4 regions of the Paenibacillus sp. PK3_47 genome follow, and region 3 is predicted to be linked to each of the others. Evidence: riboswitches for the same ligand, from Rfam matches in the RefSeq annotation. Region 3 holds a riboswitch; each other region holds the start of a gene.
What was found. A riboswitch is a leader RNA that binds a small molecule or an ion and turns the genes downstream of it on or off. The one in region 3 is predicted to bind cobalamin.
Positions count from the first base shown of each region.

Region 1: linked by a shared signal. The riboswitch ahead of C2I18_RS16625 (S-layer homology domain-containing protein) and the one ahead of metE (5-methyltetrahydropteroyltriglutamate--homocysteine S-methyltransferase) in region 3 are both predicted to bind cobalamin.
Region 2: linked by a shared signal. The riboswitch ahead of C2I18_RS22085 (S-layer homology domain-containing protein) and the one ahead of metE (5-methyltetrahydropteroyltriglutamate--homocysteine S-methyltransferase) in region 3 are both predicted to bind cobalamin.
Region 4: linked by a shared signal. The riboswitch ahead of C2I18_RS14140 (anaerobic ribonucleoside triphosphate reductase) and the one ahead of metE (5-methyltetrahydropteroyltriglutamate--homocysteine S-methyltransferase) in region 3 are both predicted to bind cobalamin.

Region 1 covers NZ_CP026029.1:3,741,476-3,745,854, reverse strand. Annotated here, with positions in the region: gene C2I18_RS16625 (S-layer homology domain-containing protein) at 1-1,603, opposite strand, end outside; cobalamin riboswitch at 1,962-2,158, opposite strand; gene C2I18_RS16620 (GAP1-N2 domain-containing protein) at 2,780-4,379, opposite strand, start outside.
Region 2 covers NZ_CP026029.1:5,079,247-5,083,625, reverse strand. Annotated here, with positions in the region: gene C2I18_RS22095 (hypothetical protein) at 1-207, opposite strand, end outside; gene C2I18_RS22090 (S8 family peptidase) at 378-1,631, shown strand; adenosylcobalamin (AdoCbl) riboswitch at 2,189-2,325, shown strand; gene C2I18_RS22085 (S-layer homology domain-containing protein) at 2,453-4,379, shown strand, end outside.
Region 3 covers NZ_CP026029.1:612,568-616,946, forward strand. Annotated here, with positions in the region: gene metE (5-methyltetrahydropteroyltriglutamate--homocysteine S-methyltransferase) at 234-2,534, opposite strand; cobalamin riboswitch at 2,703-2,909, opposite strand; gene C2I18_RS02940 (undecaprenyl-diphosphate phosphatase) at 3,160-4,020, opposite strand; gene C2I18_RS02945 (DedA family protein) at 4,095-4,379, opposite strand, start outside.
Region 4 covers NZ_CP026029.1:3,190,845-3,195,223, forward strand. Annotated here, with positions in the region: gene C2I18_RS14130 (ribonucleoside-diphosphate reductase subunit alpha) at 1-398, opposite strand, end outside; gene nrdG (anaerobic ribonucleoside-triphosphate reductase activating protein) at 588-1,103, opposite strand; gene C2I18_RS14140 (anaerobic ribonucleoside triphosphate reductase) at 1,100-3,085, opposite strand; cobalamin riboswitch at 3,370-3,599, opposite strand; gene C2I18_RS14145 (MTH1187 family thiamine-binding protein) at 3,937-4,245, shown strand; tRNA gene C2I18_RS14150 (tRNA-Thr) at 4,328-4,379, shown strand, end outside.

The sequences.
Region 1 (4,379 bases), 3.1 Mb from region 3:
GAGTTTTGCCTTCCGCATAAGCAGTGACGGCCAATTCGTAATCTCCTGCCGGCAGACCTGATTCAAAAACAGCAACGCCTTGATCATTTGTAGTTACGCTGATGCCGCCTGCAGTGACTTGAACGCCTGCTGCCGGGGATGTAACCGTACTAGTAGCATATGTCACATCATCGGTTACCCAATGTTTTTGTGTTACTGCAACTGTAAATTTCTCGTCTGGCTCAGGCTGCGGGCTGCTGATGGTGACTGAATCTACCACCGGGGTATTCATTCCGCCAAAATAGATCAGAATACGGTCCGCTTCCTTAAGCGGATAGGAATCCATCCCTAATTCAGGATACACCCATTCCCCGCCTCGATGGACAAGAAAAGTCCAGTAGCCGCCGCCGTAAGTGCCGCCCTTAATCCCGTTAATTCCATCAACCATACTGCCAAACGGATATACAGTAATATCAAGCGGAATATTGCGGGCCGCCGTGAGCTGTTTCAGCGCATCCAGAGCATTGAGGGCCGTTAGTTTGCCTTCTGCCACTGTTCCCTGCGGTCCTTCAACAGACAGCGCCACATTAACGGCAGAGGGTTCTTCAGGCTGCGCAGGCTTAGGGAAGTCATACAGCTTGCCGCTGCCGCCGAGCAGATTGTAGGCAACGAGGGCCTGCAGGCCCTGCTCGGTTGCCTGTGAATTAGCAGCAGCACCTGGGGTATGTGAAAAACCGCCGCCTTGCACGAAGAAGCTCATTAATCTTCCTACAAGGTCGGTTCCATTCTTAGTAAAACGTTCCCCTGTTGGATCAATTCCGTTGGAAGTGAGCGCGATAATAGCCTGGGCAACACTTTCACTGCTGCCGCCGTAGCCACCGTTGGCATCTTGACGGGAGGATAGCCATTGTACAGCTTTTTCACCGGCTGTCTTCACTTCAGGCTTATCTTGGTACGGCGCCAACGCTGTCAGGGTCATCGCCGTTATATCAGGATCTCCGGCCGAGCCGAACAGGGCAAAACCGCCATCATCTTTTTGTTGTTTCAGAATCTCGTCTACCAGCGCTGTGCGTGTCCACTTGGCACCGTCCGGAATAGTATAGCTGCCGGAATCAAGCGCAAGCAGTGCATACACGGGTCCGTTCACCGTCTCACTGCTCATTTTGTCGCTGTTATACAGCTTCTCCAACAGGTTGTACCCTGCTGCAGAACCGCTGCCGGCGAAATTCGCCGCATCACCGCCAAGAGCTGTTATGGCAAGTACGGTCCGGGCATAATCGGTAACTTTGCTAAGTCTGCCTTCAGTCTGTACTGTGTTCTCCAACACTTGGAGATAGCTCCCCGGCACCTGGTATCCGGCCCGGGTTATCCCGATCGCCTCCCAGTCGGACTTCACACCGCTGTTTAGGATAAGCTTGACGGTGTCTTCTATAGCTTCGGATACAGTGATTTGGGGAGCGTCGGCTGCAGATACATCTGTCGCACCAGTGTCTGCTGCCGCTAGGGCTGTCTCAGCAGCAAAAGCCTGTCCTGCCGGAACAAAAGCCGAACCCAACGTTGAAATAACCAGCAATAATGCCAGACCAAGCACAAAGGACTTGGCAGAAAGAATCGTCTTCATCATTAACCTCTTTCCTATAATAATATTAGTCTTGCAGCAGACACTACAAAAAAGCATCTGCCGATACTCGCTTCACATTACCTGCCTGATTCAGCACTCTTTCTCCAGGAGCATAAATCAGCCGGATGAACGCAACCCGCCTGTCCGCACTAAATATCCCCACAAACTGAGTGGGGCCTTGCTTCAATGTGTTATCAAGTTCTTTGCGGGAGGGCCCAAAAGTTTACACATTCTGACACGCTAATAAGCCGCCCCACGAAGGGCGGCCAGGGAAAATACACAGCGAGCATAACGGTGCCAAAGCCACACCGACAGTTCATTTCATCTGCATATGTTCCGCATTCTCACCCCACGAAGAATAGAAACGTTCCGGAAAAAGGCAGGTCTCCTGGCTTATGCTTCATCGCTTCCCTCTGCCTTCCCACCCTTGATCACAGGACAGTGGCACTCCGAGAGTTGCTTCGCATTTACAGTGGCGGGTCCGCACCGGATTTGCACCGGACTTCCCTTTTAAGCGGATTCTACGCGTAGAACCGCACCTTTTCCTAGTGCTTATTAAATTTTAATTATTTTCATAATCATATCTAGTAATCTCCGGTATGTCCATAGAAAAGCTGAATGGAAAACGGTACCCGGTCAGGAGTTAGTGACTGTTACCTGCGAATGCCAACAGGATTTGAGAGATTCCAAATGTTAGTTAGTCAGCCGTTCTCCGCTTTTATTGAAGAAAATAGTCCGGCGGCGGGGATAGTTGTTGTGAGGATGATAGCGGCTTGTGCTAATGGAAATGGGCGTCAGCAGTTTTATAGGGTTTAAGGGTACCTATTTTACCGGAATCCTGAGCGACTGACCGAGCGTAACGGACACAGGGGGCGTTATTTCCGCGATTTCAGGCGCTCACAGAATCTAACGGACTCAGTGGGCCTTATTTTCAGTAAAAGTGTGCAGATGAGGTCATTTTGGTGCGAATAACGGAACCTCGGTCCGTTAGAAATAATAAGCGTGCCAAAATCAATAAATAACGGATCCTGGGTCCGTTAGCGCAGGGAATGTCCATAAAAGTAAAGCAGCGTTTCCCCGAATTACGGGAAACGCTGCTTTGTCTGGTTTTACTATGAGAAACATTCAGCTCTGTCACATTCGCAGCATAATCCGCATATGAGGTAGCGGCTCATGCTGTTACTCAGCTTCCGCATCCGCACTTGCTTCAGCGGAAGGCTCAGGGCTGCCTGTATCAGCATCCGTATCAGCAGCTGACGGAGTAGCTGACGGCGGCGTACTGCCAGGACTTGCTTCGAGCATCAGCGAGTACTTTCCGGCGGTGATCATATCACCTACCGCAACGCTGGCTCCCGCTTCAAGCAGCGCGTTGACGGTGTACGGAGCCGTGCCTGTGTTGGCGGCAGGCGCGTTCTCTGCCGCGCCGCCATCACCCTCAGCGGCCGCGTTCTCCCCCGCGCCGCCATCACCTTCAGCGGCCGCGTTCTCCGCCGCGCCGCTATCGCCCTCGGCAGGCGCGTCCTCCGCTGCGCCGCCCTCGCCCTCGGCAGGCGCGTTCTCCGCCGCGCCGCTCTCTTCCCCGGCTGCATCCGCCGCAGCCGCGTTTCCGCCGCCGTCATCCCCGGCGGCTCCAGCCTCCGGCGATTGAACGGGACAGCCGCCCCGTTCAATCGCCGTAACATCGTAGGCCACCGCGTCCCCGCCGGAGGCCGTTACACTAATCACCGCCGGGTTAAAGGCGGTGCATTCCTCAGCGTCGGCAAAGGAGAACACCAGCCGGCTGCCGGTCCCCTCCGCCCCTTCGCTGCCGAGATACACGGCAGCGGGGGCAAACGCGGCCGCAGCGGACGGCGACGGACTGGCCGCCGGCAGAGCGGCCTCCTTGCTGTCCGGGCGCAGCAGGCTGACCGCCACAATGATGCCGATCAGCACGATCCCCAGGATGGAGCCGGAGATCAGGAGCTGAAATCGGCTGCGGCTGATCCACCGCGCCAGCGGCGAAGCCAGCTTGGAGCGGGCCTCGTTGTATACATTTTGCAGGGCAGGCCCTGCGGATGACATGTAGTTTTTGCGGAATTCGCGGCTTTTGAATGCATCGCGGTCTTTGTTCAGGAAATACTTGAGCACCGCCTTGCGGTACGCCGGATGCAGCTTCTTGTTCGACACCGTGAACAGGCGGCTGTCTTGTGACCAGGCGAAGAAGCGGTAGACCGTCTCCTTGCTGTTCCCCGCTTTGCGGACCACCAGATCCATCAGCGCCTCATAATCAAGCGGACCGCCCTCGCGGTCAGCACTGTGATAAAACGCCAGCGGAAGCCGTTCGAACGGCTCGATATACAGCGTTTCCTTCAGCCAGCGCCGTCCCAGCAGCTGTACATCATCGAGCTCTTTGGGCGTAAGTCCGGCAAAAATCTTCTCATCCGGATTCTCCTCCCCGAACCAGCGGTAAGCGGCACGGAGCGCATTAGCTTTTTGCCTGCTGATGGAGTCTAGCGGCGGCTGCCAGTCGGTGATGTCCCGGTACTGCAGGAACGAAATATCGAGCAGCTGCTCCTGGGTCAGCTCATCCAGAGATACCCGGTTCAGCAGAAAACGTTCCGCAGCAACCTTAAGCTCCTGCAGCAGCGCCAGCGCCTCGGGATGTGTCCCGCCGCCTCTGCGCCGTTCTTTTTCCGCCTTGTCCACTGCTTCGTCTATGGCAGCAACTGCACCCACAGGGTCCTTATCCCGCTGCAGCTTCTCCAGCAGATAATCCTTGACCGCATCACGCACAAAAGAC
Region 2 (4,379 bases), 2.3 Mb from region 3:
TGTGAAATCTGTAGTTTCCTTTGGCACACCATTGAAGTTTGTTGCCAGTACAACGAGGTTATTGAAGGTTTGTCTGACTCTGCGTCTTCTGGCAGCCGGTTTTTTAGCCAGCGGTTTTTTCTTGGCGGCAGCCTTAGCCGCATTCATCTTTTTAACCATCAGCGCTTTTTTTGCCAGTAATGCTTTCTTCTTGTCAACTTCTCTCATTTGCTTCACCACTTTCTTTTAAGATACAGTAGTAAATGCAATTTAAGAGCCGGCCGAATCTTCCTATTGCCTATTCTATATAAAATGTGGCGGTGTCACAGTTTCATAGAGATGTATCCCCTGAGCCTATTCCTGCATAGGATGCACAGTGGAGAGGTGATCACTCATCAATGCGTGAAAAGCTGTGGGTGCGGCAGCATGCCGCCAAAATGAATCAGCCGTTACAGCATAAAGTCAGGAATACACCTGCTACAGGTGCAAAGTCAGCTTCAGTGCCGGTTATCGTTCAATTCAAGTCTCCCGTTACCCCGTCCCGGATCCGGAATCTGCAGAAACATCTTGGCGTTCATTCCTTCCCTGTCAAACACCGTCTTTCCTTGATCAATGCCCTATCCTCAAGAGTTTCTTTGAAATGCCTGGAACGGATCTGCAGCTGTAACGAGATTCATAAAGTCTATCTGGATACGGTAAAACATTCCTCTTTAAACATAGCGACTCCTTCTATCGGGGCAGCGGCTCTCCAGACCACCAAAGGACTTACCGGAAAAGGAATCAACATCGCCATCATTGATACCGGAATTTACTGTCATCCGGATCTGACCAAACCAGTTAACCGGATCTTTGCCTTCAAGGATTTCATCAATCATAGAAAAAAGCCCTATGACGACAATGGTCACGGAACCCATATCGCCGGGGATGCTGCAGGCAACGGATGGGCCAGCAAAGGCAAATACAGGGGGCCTGCACCGGAAGCCGGTATTGTCGGTGTTAAAGTATTGGACCAGAACGGCGACGGCTATGATTCTACCATTATCAAAGGGATCGAATGGTGCATTGCAGAGCGCAAGCGCCTCAGGCTGCGTATCCTGTCGATGTCCTTCGGCGGTCCAGTGAACACATCCTGCAAAGACGATCCGCTCTGCCAGGCTGTTGAAAAAGCCGTCCAGGCCGGACTCACTGTCGTCATCGCCGCGGGCAACAGCGGACCCGGACCAAAGACGGTTGAATCACCGGGAATCAGTCCCTCAGCGATAACCGTAGGTGCAGTTAATGACAGGCGGACCCTAACGCAAAAGGACGATGTCATTACGTTCTATTCCAGCCGCGGTCCTGCTCCGGGCGGCAAGGTGAAACCCGACATCGTTGCTCCGGGCGAATCAGTGATCTCGCTGCGCGCGCCGGGTTCACTGCTGGCCCGCCAGTCCCCCCAGGAGAGTATCGGCAAGTTCTACTACAGGCTCTCCGGGACCAGCATCTCTGCCCCGATTGTCTCCGGCGCAGCCGCGCAGCTGCTGCAGCGTTTCCCTGGCATGTCCCCGCGCCAGGTCAAAGCTGCACTAAAGAAGAATGCCTTCCGTCTCGGCCTCAAGCCCAATACGGCAGGAAGCGGCGAAATTAATGTCAGATTTCTGCGAAAATGCTAAAGGGGCTCCCCCATAAGCCATAAAATGGCTGCTTGGGCAGCCCCTTCTTCTACTGTTTTCTTTATAATCTATTACTGACGATGATAGCTTAAGGAGCTGTTCATAACATGGAAAAAGAACATTTGGGACCACAGCAAGGAAGACATGCCCCAAGGCACAGCGCTGCAAAGTATCGCCCTTATTCCGCTGGAGGCTTTTATTTGTAAAGTGAAAAATAACATTTCAATAGATGAGTCTTTCATTCTGGACCAGTGTCCGCCTTCTTGCGGTTATTACGGAATTTTTCAGAGGGGGAGCTCCCTTTACTGGTATAAACAGTTTTTTAAAGATGACACTTCCGCGCTCTTTACTTACAATGTGACGGACAAGCACCTGCAGCAAGTGAGGATTCAGGAAACGTACGACAGGATTTTTTTATAACCGGTGAACCGGTAATCTTCGGACGCTTCGCCACACATTGTTATATTCCTTCTGCGGACTGTCATATTTTTTGCCTATAACAAGCGTATTGACGCAGCGGCTGAACTTACGTATCCTATGGTGAAGGAAAATAAATGAATTTCATAGTTAACACAATAAGTTACGGAAGCTGGTGAGAGTCCAGCACGGTCCACGCCACTGTAAGGGAGTCATCCTAAGTCAGGTCGGTGCTTATTGTGTATAACTGAGCCCTTCGAGGTAAAGGGCGGTTATCAGAAACTCTTATTTGAGTCTCTTTAACCACGCCTCTTCCATTCATGGGAGAGGCTTTCTCACTATTCTAGGGTCAGAAAGGGAAGAGAGAAATGGGGAAAAGCTTTAAAAAGGTTCTTGTATCCGGGTTGGCATCAGCCTTACTGTTAGGTTCAGCAGGGCTGGGCAACTTACAGGCTGACGCAGCTAAAGAACCGGTTGTCTTCACGAACACGAATGTAGAGGTAAACTCAATTGTATCATGGGCTACGGGGTACCGCGATTACAAACCTAATACGGCTGAAGGAAATGTATTAGAATCTTACAGAACACCGGAGAATGCTGTCGGACCTTACTCTTCTTCTTTGGTAGTATTAGGAGACAACGGCGAAATTACAATGGAGTTTGAGGGAATCGGGGACGGGCCCGGACAAGACTTTGCGGTCTTTGAAAACGGCTTTGCTACAGGGCCCGATAACACACTTGGTTTTCTGGAATTGGCTTATGTACAGGTGTCTTCCAACGGAACAGATTGGGTACAGTTTGACTCCTCTGCCTTGAGGAATACCAAAGTCGGCTCTTATGAAGGAGTAGATCCTTCCCAGTATAACGGACTGGCCGGCAAGGCACTCGGCGGTTTCGGAACCGGGTTTGATCTGGCAGCGCTCAAAGACAAAGAGGAAGTTGCCGCCGGACTCGTTAAGCTGAATGATATCAAATACGTTAAGATTATCGACATTAAGGGCGACGGTACCAACAAGGACAGTTACGGCCGGCCAATCTATGATCCTGATCCTTCCGGAGGATCTGCCGGTTTTGATCTCAGAGCAGTCGGTGTTATTAACAAAAACTATGCCGTCACTCCGCCTTTTAATAAAGGGCTGGAGTTCGACCTGGACGCTGAAATTACGCAGGCCGTTGCGGGATACTCACAGCAAGTCTATGATGATTGGGCTTCTGTAGCCTCCAATCTTACAGGTCTTGCACCTGACCCGGACTATATCGCCGCTTACACCAAGCAGGTCATTGATGCGGCAGGAGTCTATAAGAAAGGCACAGATATCGCCAAAGTCATCATAGGCTTGACTGCAGCAGATGTTAATATAAAGGATATCGGCGGCATTAACCTTCTGGATAAGGCTGTCAACTTTGATCCTGCACGGCTTACGGTCTCCAACGACGTCGTATACATGCTGCTTGCCCTGGACTCCGGAAGATATGAGATCCCTGAAGGAAGCAAGGTAACCAGAGAATTCCTGGTGGACAAGCTTCTTTCCCTTAAAATAAAAGGCGGCGGCTGGTCATTCTTCGGCTCCACACCTGACCCGGATATGTCCGGGATTATCATGGCGGGTCTTGCCCCTTACTATGACACTAACCCTCAGGTAAAGGCTGCTATTGATGAGACGGCAGCGTATTGGAAAGGCAAGCAGATTACGAACAGCAACAGTCTGGGCCAGCTGATTCTTGGTCTCGCTGCAAATGAGATTGACCCTGCAGGTGAGGATTACAAGCAGGGTGACAAGAACATGCTGAATGACCTCTACACTTATAAAGCAGCAGACGGCTTGTACAAGTGGAGGAAGGCCGATGCCAAAAGTAATGTGATGGCACAGCGTGATGTAATGGCTGCACTCAACAGCTACAAAAGGTTCCTTAACGGTTCAGATTTCAGCATTTATTACAACCTTAAACCTACTCCGGTGGTAGAGGAACCTGGAACGCCTACGGACCCGGAACCTGGAACACCTACAGATCCGCAGCCTGGAACACCTACAGATCCGCAGCCTGGAACACCTACAGATCCGCAGCCTGGAACGCCTACGGATCCGCAGCCTGGAACGCCTACGGATCCGGAACCTGGAACGCCTACGGATCCGCAGCCTGGAACACCTACAGATCCGCAGCCTGGAACGCCTCCGGTAGTTGTACCACCAACAGTATCACCGGCAGAACCACCGCCGGCAGCTGCCACAATTAATGTTCCTGTCACCATTACATCGGATGTGCCTTATGCAGGCTTACCAAAGTCCGGTACAGTAAGTATTAAGGACGGGGCTACTGCGTATCAGGCAT
Region 3 (4,379 bases):
TAATAGCGGTATTTGCCTTAGCATTAGATGGAGGTTTTCCACTTTGGTTGATCGGGCCACGCTCTAGACGCATTCCCACCAGAATGAGCCTAATCAATCAACAAGGCTGCAGAAAGTACAACAACTGCTCTATACTTGTCACGAGTCCGGTAGATAAGCCTGATGCTCTGCTCACGCGAGCCACACAACGTCAGAATAGTGAGGACAGCCGCATCAGGCTGAAATAAATATATCTAGCCCTGCACAGCCGCGCCCCGCTTCTCTCGGACAATCTCCGCAGCCTGGACCATATTGCGCAGTGCCGCCTCCGTCTCTGTCCAGCCGCGTGTCTTCAGTCCGCAGTCCGGATTAATCCAGAACTGTGCGGCATCCAGCACCTGCAGCGCGCGTTCAATATTCTGGGCCATTTCCTTCACTTCCGGTATCCGCGGGCTGTGGATATCATATACTCCCAGTCCAATGCCCTTGTCATAGGATTGTTCCTCGAAGCTGACAATCAGCTCCCCGTGACTGCGCGAGGTTTCAATAGAGATGACGTCTGCATCCATGGCGGCGATAGAGGAAATCATATCATTGAACTCACTGTAGCACATATGCGTATGTATCTGCGTTGTATCCTTGACATCAGTCGTCGCGATCCGGAAAGCTTTAACCGCCCATTTCAGATAATGCTCATGGTCCTGCGCCCTTAGCGGAAGTCCTTCGCGGATGGCAGGTTCATCAACCTGGATCATCTCGATGCCGGCTGTTTCCAGAGCCTGTACCTCCTGACGCAGCGCAAGAGCGATCTGGTTGGCCACCTCTTCCCGGCTGAGGTCGTCCCGTACGAAGGACCAGTTGAGGATCGTCACCGGCCCGGTCAGCATCCCTTTGACCGGGAGCTTAGTCAGCGACTGGGCATAGACACTTTCCTTAACGGTCATCGGTTCGATGAAGGCAACATCAGCATAAATGACCGGCGGTTTAACACAGCGGGAGCCGTAGGACTGCACCCAGCCGCCTTGGGTAAAGAGGTAACCCGCCAGCTTTTCCCCGAAAAACTCTACCATATCGGTACGCTCAAATTCCCCGTGCACCAGCACATCCAGACCCAGTTCTTCCTGGAAGGTAATCACATCCGCGATCTGCTGGCGGATATATCCTTCATATCGCTCCAGACTCCATACACCCTTCCGCCATTTCAGCCGTGCCTGCCGCACCTCCGTTGTCTGCGGAAAGCTTCCGATGGTTGTAGTGGGCAGCAGCGGCAGCTGCCATTTCTCCTGCTGCACCTTAACGCGCTCTGCAAAAGGCAAGTTCCGGCTGTCCCGAAGCTTGGCCAGATTCCTGGCCTGTTCTGCCACATCCTGACGGCCTCTCTCCGGCAGTGCCCGGAATACAGCAAGCGCCTTGCGGCTCACAGCCAGAGCGTCTGCATACGCCTCTGCATCGGCCGCTGCAGCAGCAATCAGGCCAAGCTCTGCCAGCTTCTCATCAGCAAAGGCCAGCGCCTGCTTCACTTCCACCTTCAGCCTGCCCTCGCCCTTGACGGTTACAGGCACATGCAGAAGGCTGGAGGACGGCTGGAGGATCAAACGTTCCGCCGGCACATAGGCAATCAGCTTGCGGACAAGCTCAAGCTTGGCATCCAGATCCGCGCGCCAGATATTCCGCCCGTCGATAATACCCGCTCCCAGCCATTTGTCCTCCGGCCAGCCCAAAGACGCAATGGAGTTCAGATTGGCGCCTTTGTCATGTACAAAATCCAGGCCGATTCCCTGCACCGGCAGCTTAAGCAGCGCTTCCAGCGGTTCGGCCGCTTCGAAGTACGTTTGCAGCAAAATCTGCAGGCCGGGAACGGATGCCGCAATTTCACCATAGATCGTGTTCAGCAGTACGGTATCATCTTCTGTGAGTCCTGCAACAATGGCAGGCTCATCGATCTGTACCCATGCCACCCCCTCCTGCTGCAGCTCCTGGAGCAGCTGCACATAGACAGGAAGGAAGCGGGCTGCCACTTCATTAATTTCAGCAGCCGGAAAGCCTTTGGAGAGCTTAAGGAAAGTATAAAGTCCAATGATCACGGGTTTGCCTTCAATCCCTGCCTGCGCTTTGGCGAACCGGTAAGCCGCCAGCGGCTTGTTCTCCGTAAGCCGCGGAGTCCGGCTCCCGATCTCCGGTACGATGTAATGGTAATTCGTATTGAACCATTTGGTCATCTCGCAGGCAGGAGCCTCTGCACTGCCGCGCGCCATGGCAAAGTACAGATCAAGACTGACTTGTCCGCCGTCATAGCTGTATCTTGGCGGAACGATCCCGAACATCGCAGCGGTATCCAGCACATGATCATAGAAGGTGAAGTCATTCACCGGAATCTGCGTGATCCCGGCCTGCTGCTGCGCCTTCAAATGCTGAAGCTGAATCTCCGCCATCTGCGCAAGAAAATCCTGCTCATTGATTTTACCGCTCCAGTAGGACTCCAGCGTCTTCTTCCACTCCCGGTTGCTGCCGATTCTCGGGTAGCCCAGGTTGCCTGTAATTAGTTTATTTGCCATGTTCTCCACTCCTCAGTGTACATTTTCATCCACTATATACGTTGTTATAAGAACTATATCAGCTTTCCGATCATCAAAAAGGCGTTTTTCCCCGCAGCAGGCCAAGGGAAAGACGCCCATACAAATTTCATGGATAGTCTTAACACCTCCCTATCTTCCGTAGGTAATGCAGTGCTGTTGAAACAGGCAGGTCTCCTGGCTGGCGGAATCAGCATCCTGCAGCAGGTCTTCCCGGCAGTGGTGAGCCAGTGACATAAGCAGCTGAGGACTATCCGTTACAGTGGCGGGACCGCACCGGCTTTTCACCGGATTTCCCTTTTAAGCCTGCCGGTTCTTCGTGTGATCCCGGCAAGCACCTGTCTCCCTTTATGGACTTATTGATGGTTATGTGTTGCTGTTGTTGCCATCATACTGAATCACCTGCTGCGGTGCAATCCATTCCGGATAAATCAGCTATACGCATTCCCTATAGCCGATGTAATTCAGGTGCCGCAAGAAGGCAGATAAGCCATAAACAGAAGGAATAAGATTCCAAAAGCCTTATAAGCTAAATCTATAATTAGCACACCACAAAAAAGGCTGCACCCTCCCTTTGGGAAGGTGCAGCCTTTTGAAGAAACAAAATTTAGAACCAGATCAGGTAAACCACACCTGCGAGCACAATCCGGTAGATGGCGAACGGCAGCAGCTTGATCCGGTTGATCAGCTTGAGGAAAAACCGCATGGACACCAGCGCGAACACAAATGCGCTGATAAACCCAACGATAAAAAACGGCAGGGCATCCATTGTGAAGTACTCCCAGTTTTTGACCAGTGAAATCAGGCTTGCCCCGGCCATAATCGGAACTGCCATGATAAAGGTAAAGTCAGCGGCGGCACGGTGGCTCATTCCCAGCAGCACGCCGCCGGAGATGGTTGACCCGGAGCGTGAGAAGCCCGGCCACAATGAGATACACTGGATCAGACCCACGGACAGCGCCTGCTTGTATGTAATTTGATCCACAGTCTCAATTTTCGCTTTCTTCGGCGCAAACCGGTCGGCAATAATCATAAAAATAGCTCCGACTACAAGACCGATAAGCACAGTTGACGTTGAGAACAGATGCTCATCGATGTAATCCTCGAATAAGAGTCCCAGCACACCGGCAGGAATAAGTCCGACAATAACCTGTGCCAGCTTCAGGCGGCCCTGCGTCTCTTCCTTAGGCAGTCCGTCCGGTACAGCTGCGAGCTCCTTGCTGCTGAAGCGTTTGAGGCCCAGCAGATCAATGAACCGGTTACGGAAGATTACAACAACCGCGAGGATCGAGCCCAGCTGAATGACGACTTTGAAGGTATTGGCTGCATACTTGCCCAGGAACTCCTGCGATTTGAGCCACATATCATCCACGATAATCATATGCCCTGTCGAGGACACCGGAGCAAACTCCGTCAGTCCTTCGACAATTCCCAGAATAATGGCTTTAATAATAGTGAGCAGATCCATGTTTCTCCCCCTTGTTATAGCCGCAGCCATCGCTGCGGTATTAAATCATCTGTATTATAACTTGAATAACAGGTTTATTCCGCATTATTCGCAGTTTTGGCATCCCGCTGCCGTTTGCGGAAATACAGAAAACCGAACAATACGAGCGCCGCTGCAATCAATACATACACAACATTGGAGTACGCGTCCATGTAAACGGCAATGTCTTCCCAGGATTCGCCCAGCGCAGCGCCGAGCAGCACCAGCAGAACGTTCCAGCCCAGTGTACCGATCGTTGTGAACAGCATGAACAAACCAAATTTCATCCCCGACATTCCCGCCGGTATTGAGATCAGACTGCGCACCAGAGGAATCATCCG
Region 4 (4,379 bases), 2.6 Mb from region 3:
TCTTTGGTGTAGTGGGTCAGCAGCTCTTCGCGGTAGATGCCTTTTTTGACAAGCTCGGCAATGAGCGGATAGAGCTCGCCGTAAGGCTCGTCCGGATAGGCCTTGTAGCGGCGGTTAACGGCAGCTTTTTTGTAGAGGGAGGTCAAAAGGGAACGTGCGGCAGCAAACTTCCAGTCCGGCTCTTCTTTGGATACGAGCTCAAGGGCGCTCATCGTGAACGCGCTGCTGATCTCTTCACCGCTGACCTCGCTGCGGCGCAGCTTGGAGTTCACACCGCGCAGGAGGCTGTCTTTGCTCAAGTGCTCCAGGCCATTCAGGATACGGTCGGCATAAACAGACAGGCGGATTTCATCAAAAGCTAACTGGCGGTTTTCGGGCTTCACTACAAGTTCTGGCATAATACATTCATCCTTTCGACTTTAGAGATAATTGTGAATATCAAAATTTGAAGTATATGGGCACAGAAAGCAGCTAAGAAAAGGGCTTAGCGTGCTTTTGTAATTACCGTTATTCAATTATGCAGAGGCTGCCCTTGCCTGTGAGGGGAGGTGCAGCCTACTTCAACTGTTCATAAGTTACAATTATCACTACAGCACCGCAGGCTGCCAATGGATGATCTCCGTACCTGCTAGACTGGCCGGAATATCAATGATACGCTGGTTGCTGCTGCCGCGGTAGGGGAGGGTGGTGTCTTTGAGCTCTTCCACAAAACGTCCGTCAATAACGACCTGGCACAAGTTCAGCAGATTCCACTCCGGCGAGCCCGGATGGGCTGTAAGCTCTTCATAGGTGTATCCCGTGTAGATCCAGACCGGGAAGTCCGGCAGTACACTTCGCAGCTCATGAATGAAGCCCGCCGCCTCTTCCGCTGAGAAAAAAGGGTCACCGCCAGCCAGCGTAAGCCCGTCCAGCAGCGGATTGGCTGCCAGCTCGGCTATAATCTCATGCTGCCGCTCCAGCGTGAAAACCTCACCGTAATTGAAATTCCAGGTTTTCGGATTAAAGCATCCCGGGCAGCGGTGGCGGCACCCGCTCAGGAAGAGGACGGCCCGCATGCCCTCGCCCTCATTGATCGATTCCGGATAGTAGCCGCATATATTCATAGATGCTTGACGCGGTCCCGTACTTCGGCCTGCTTGGCCGCGTTGAAGCGGGTCTGGTAATCGCCGGTCAAATACCCGGTCACCCGGCGCAGACGGCGGATATGGGTATCGTGCTCATGGGCGCCGCAGGAAGGGCAGTGGGTGCCGATGACCCCTTCGTAGCCGCAGCCGGAGCAGCGGTCAATCGGATGATTGATGCTGAAATAGCTGATTTGCTGTTCAAGCGCATATTTGATGATCTTAACAAAAGCCGCCGGGTTGCTGCGGGCGTTGCCGTTAAGCTCAACATAAGAGATGGCGCCGGCGTTGCAGTGCTCATGGAACGGCGCTTCAAGACTGATTTTTTTGGCTGCACCCAGCTCATAATAGACCGGAATGTGGAACGAGTTCGTATAGTACTCGCGGTCGGTTACGCCCGGGATGGAGCCCAGCACCTTGCGGTCTACTTTGGTGAATTTGCCTGACAGCCCTTCAGCAGGCGTGGCAAACAGCGTAATATTGAGATCCAGCTCTTCGCTCTTGCGGTCGCAGTACTCGCGCATGTGGCGGACAATGGCAAGCGCCTTGGCATGAACCTCTGCATCTTCGCCGTGATGTTTGCCGTACATGGCCTTCATGCATTCTGCGATGCCGATGAAGCCGATCGACAGGCTGCCGTGCTTCAGCAGATCGCCGACGCTCTCCTCAGGAGCCAGCATTTCGCCGCCTTCCCAGACCCCTTCACGCATCATGAAATCGGAAGCCTTGGCCTTCTGGGCGGCCTGGATGCGGAAGCGGTGCAGCAGTCCCTCCAGGGCGATATCCATATAGTGATTAAGGTCCTCATAGAAGCCTTTTTCGTCTGCAGTAAGGCGCCGGCCTGTAATGGTACCGTGAGCCAGACCCAGACGGACCAGATTCAGCGTGTTAAAAGAAAGGTTGCCTTTGCCGGAGCAGTGATTGCGTCCGAAGCGGTCGCCCAGCACCCGCGTGCGGCAGCCCATGGTTGCGAATTCCGTATCCGGATCAGCCGGATCGTAATACTGCAGGTTAAGCGGCGCATCCAGGTTGGCAAAGTTCGGGTACAGTCTGCGGGCGGAGCATTCGGCGGCTTTGAGGAACAGCTCATAGTTCGGATCGCCCTGCTGCTGGTTGATACCCTGCTTGCATTTGAAAATCTGGATCGGGAAGACCGGTGTTTCACCGCTGCCGAGCCCGTTCATGGTCGCCGTCAGCAGAGAGCTGATTACGAGCTGGCCTTCAGGTGAAGTACAGGTGCCGTAATTAATGCTGGTAAAAGGAATCTGTCCGCCGGAACGGCTGGACATCGTATTCAGATTATGTATCATGCTCTCAGCGGCCTGGAGCGTTTCGATCTCGGTCTCTTTTAACGCAAAACGGAAGGAACGCGGATACTGCTCCGCCAGATCGCTGCGGCTCATTGTGATTTCGCCCAGATGCTCACCGGCCTGGCCTTCTTCAAAGTACTCCAGACCTTTACGGAACAGCTTGGCAAAGGATTTGGTCACATATGGCGCCAGATCAAAATCGATCTTGTTGGCGGATACGCCGCCGTACTGCGCATTCTGCTGGGACTGGAAAATAATCGCCACCAGCGACATCGCCGTCATAATCGAGTTGGGAGGGCGGACGCTGCCGTTGCCCGTGTTGAAGCCTTCGCGGAGAAGACGTTCGAACGGAATGAAAATACAGTTCGTCGTTCCAATGGCGTATTGGTCCAAGTCATGGACGTATACTACATTGTCTTCGATCGCCTGTACCAGCTGCGGCGGCATGGTGAAGTTGCGTGCATACCATTTGGAATACTCGCTTCCGAATTTGCTCATCTTTCCGGAGAAGCTCTCCCCGTTCAAATTGGCGTTCTCGCGCAGCAGGTCAAGATCCCGGCTGTCGATAATGTCGCGTCCCAAATGTATAACTTCTTCCAAAAGAACCTCCTGTGCAGCTTGTCCACCGTTGTACCGTTTCTCCAGCAGCGTCATTATGTAGCTCTCTCCCCTCGGTATTATAATCAGGAAGTCCAACCTCCTGACATCAGTAAAAAAAGCATCTCCTGCCAAATAGGCGGGAAATGCCCGGATGCGGGTGCGGCAAGGATCCCTGTACGGATCTTGCCGGTGATGTGTAATGCAGAAGCCGATACCTGAAGGTGATAAGCTTTATTACCCTCAGGTATCGGCAGCCTCTATTCCCTGAAATAGGGCAGGCTGATCTGCTTGTGCAGGCCGCATGCGGACACCTCGCCTGTTTCCCGCAGGCACTAGATATGGTGTCGGTAAAACAGGCAGGCCTCCTGGCTTCCGCTGAATCTTCCGGCGCCTTCCCGGGGACTCTTAGGCCCCAGTGGCTGCTGCCGGAGGATGCTGCCGCGCAGGCTCCGGAAAGTCTGCGTACATCCGGTTACAGTGGCGGGACCGCAGCGGAATTTCACCGCGTTTCTCTATTAAGCTTCTGCACTCCTGTTGAGAGTGAAGCACCTGTTTTCACTATATTTTGTTGTCGTTAGTTAAAAATAACCCAATATATTGTGTTTGTAAACCACATTTTTCTAAACCCGCGCCGGGAGCGGAATCCGCCGCCTTACTCACAAGTGATCCACAGGTTAGTCCACAGGTAATCCACAATGTATCCGCAAAAATTCATATTTAAAGTCATAAATTGTCCGAAAATATGCCACAAAGACTTCATAAAAATAGTGCGCGTGACACTGTAAATGAGATAGGGGGAACAGCTATATATTGATGTGATTTGTAGGAGAGCTGATCAGTTGGTAAAATAAGAGGACAGTTAAACTGTGCAGAATGCAGTTACAAATGAACAGGAGGAATTAACGATGGCGATTGGCGAAGTTACGGTCATTCCGATTGGCACGGGCAGCACCAGCCTCAGCAGCTATGTGGCCGATATGCAGCGGGTGCTGCAGACCGTGGAGGGCATTACTTACGAGCTGACCTCTATGGGCACCATTATAGAAGGTCCGGTATCCAGAATTCTCGCTGCGGTAGAGGCGCTGCACGAGTCCCCTTTTACAGCCGGAGCGCAGCGGGTATCCACTTCACTTAAGATCGATGACCGCCGCGACAAGCCTTCCACCAGCCGCAGCAAGCTGGAAGCCGTGGAGCGCAGGCTGCAGGCGGACTAAGAGAAGGTCCGGATAAAGGGTCTTGCGTTTCCGGACGGAAGTTGTATAATGTTTTTTGTTTGACGTACAAGTCAGGCTTCAGGCTGGTGTAGCTCAGGGGTAGAGCAACGCACTCGTAATGCGTAGGCCGGGGG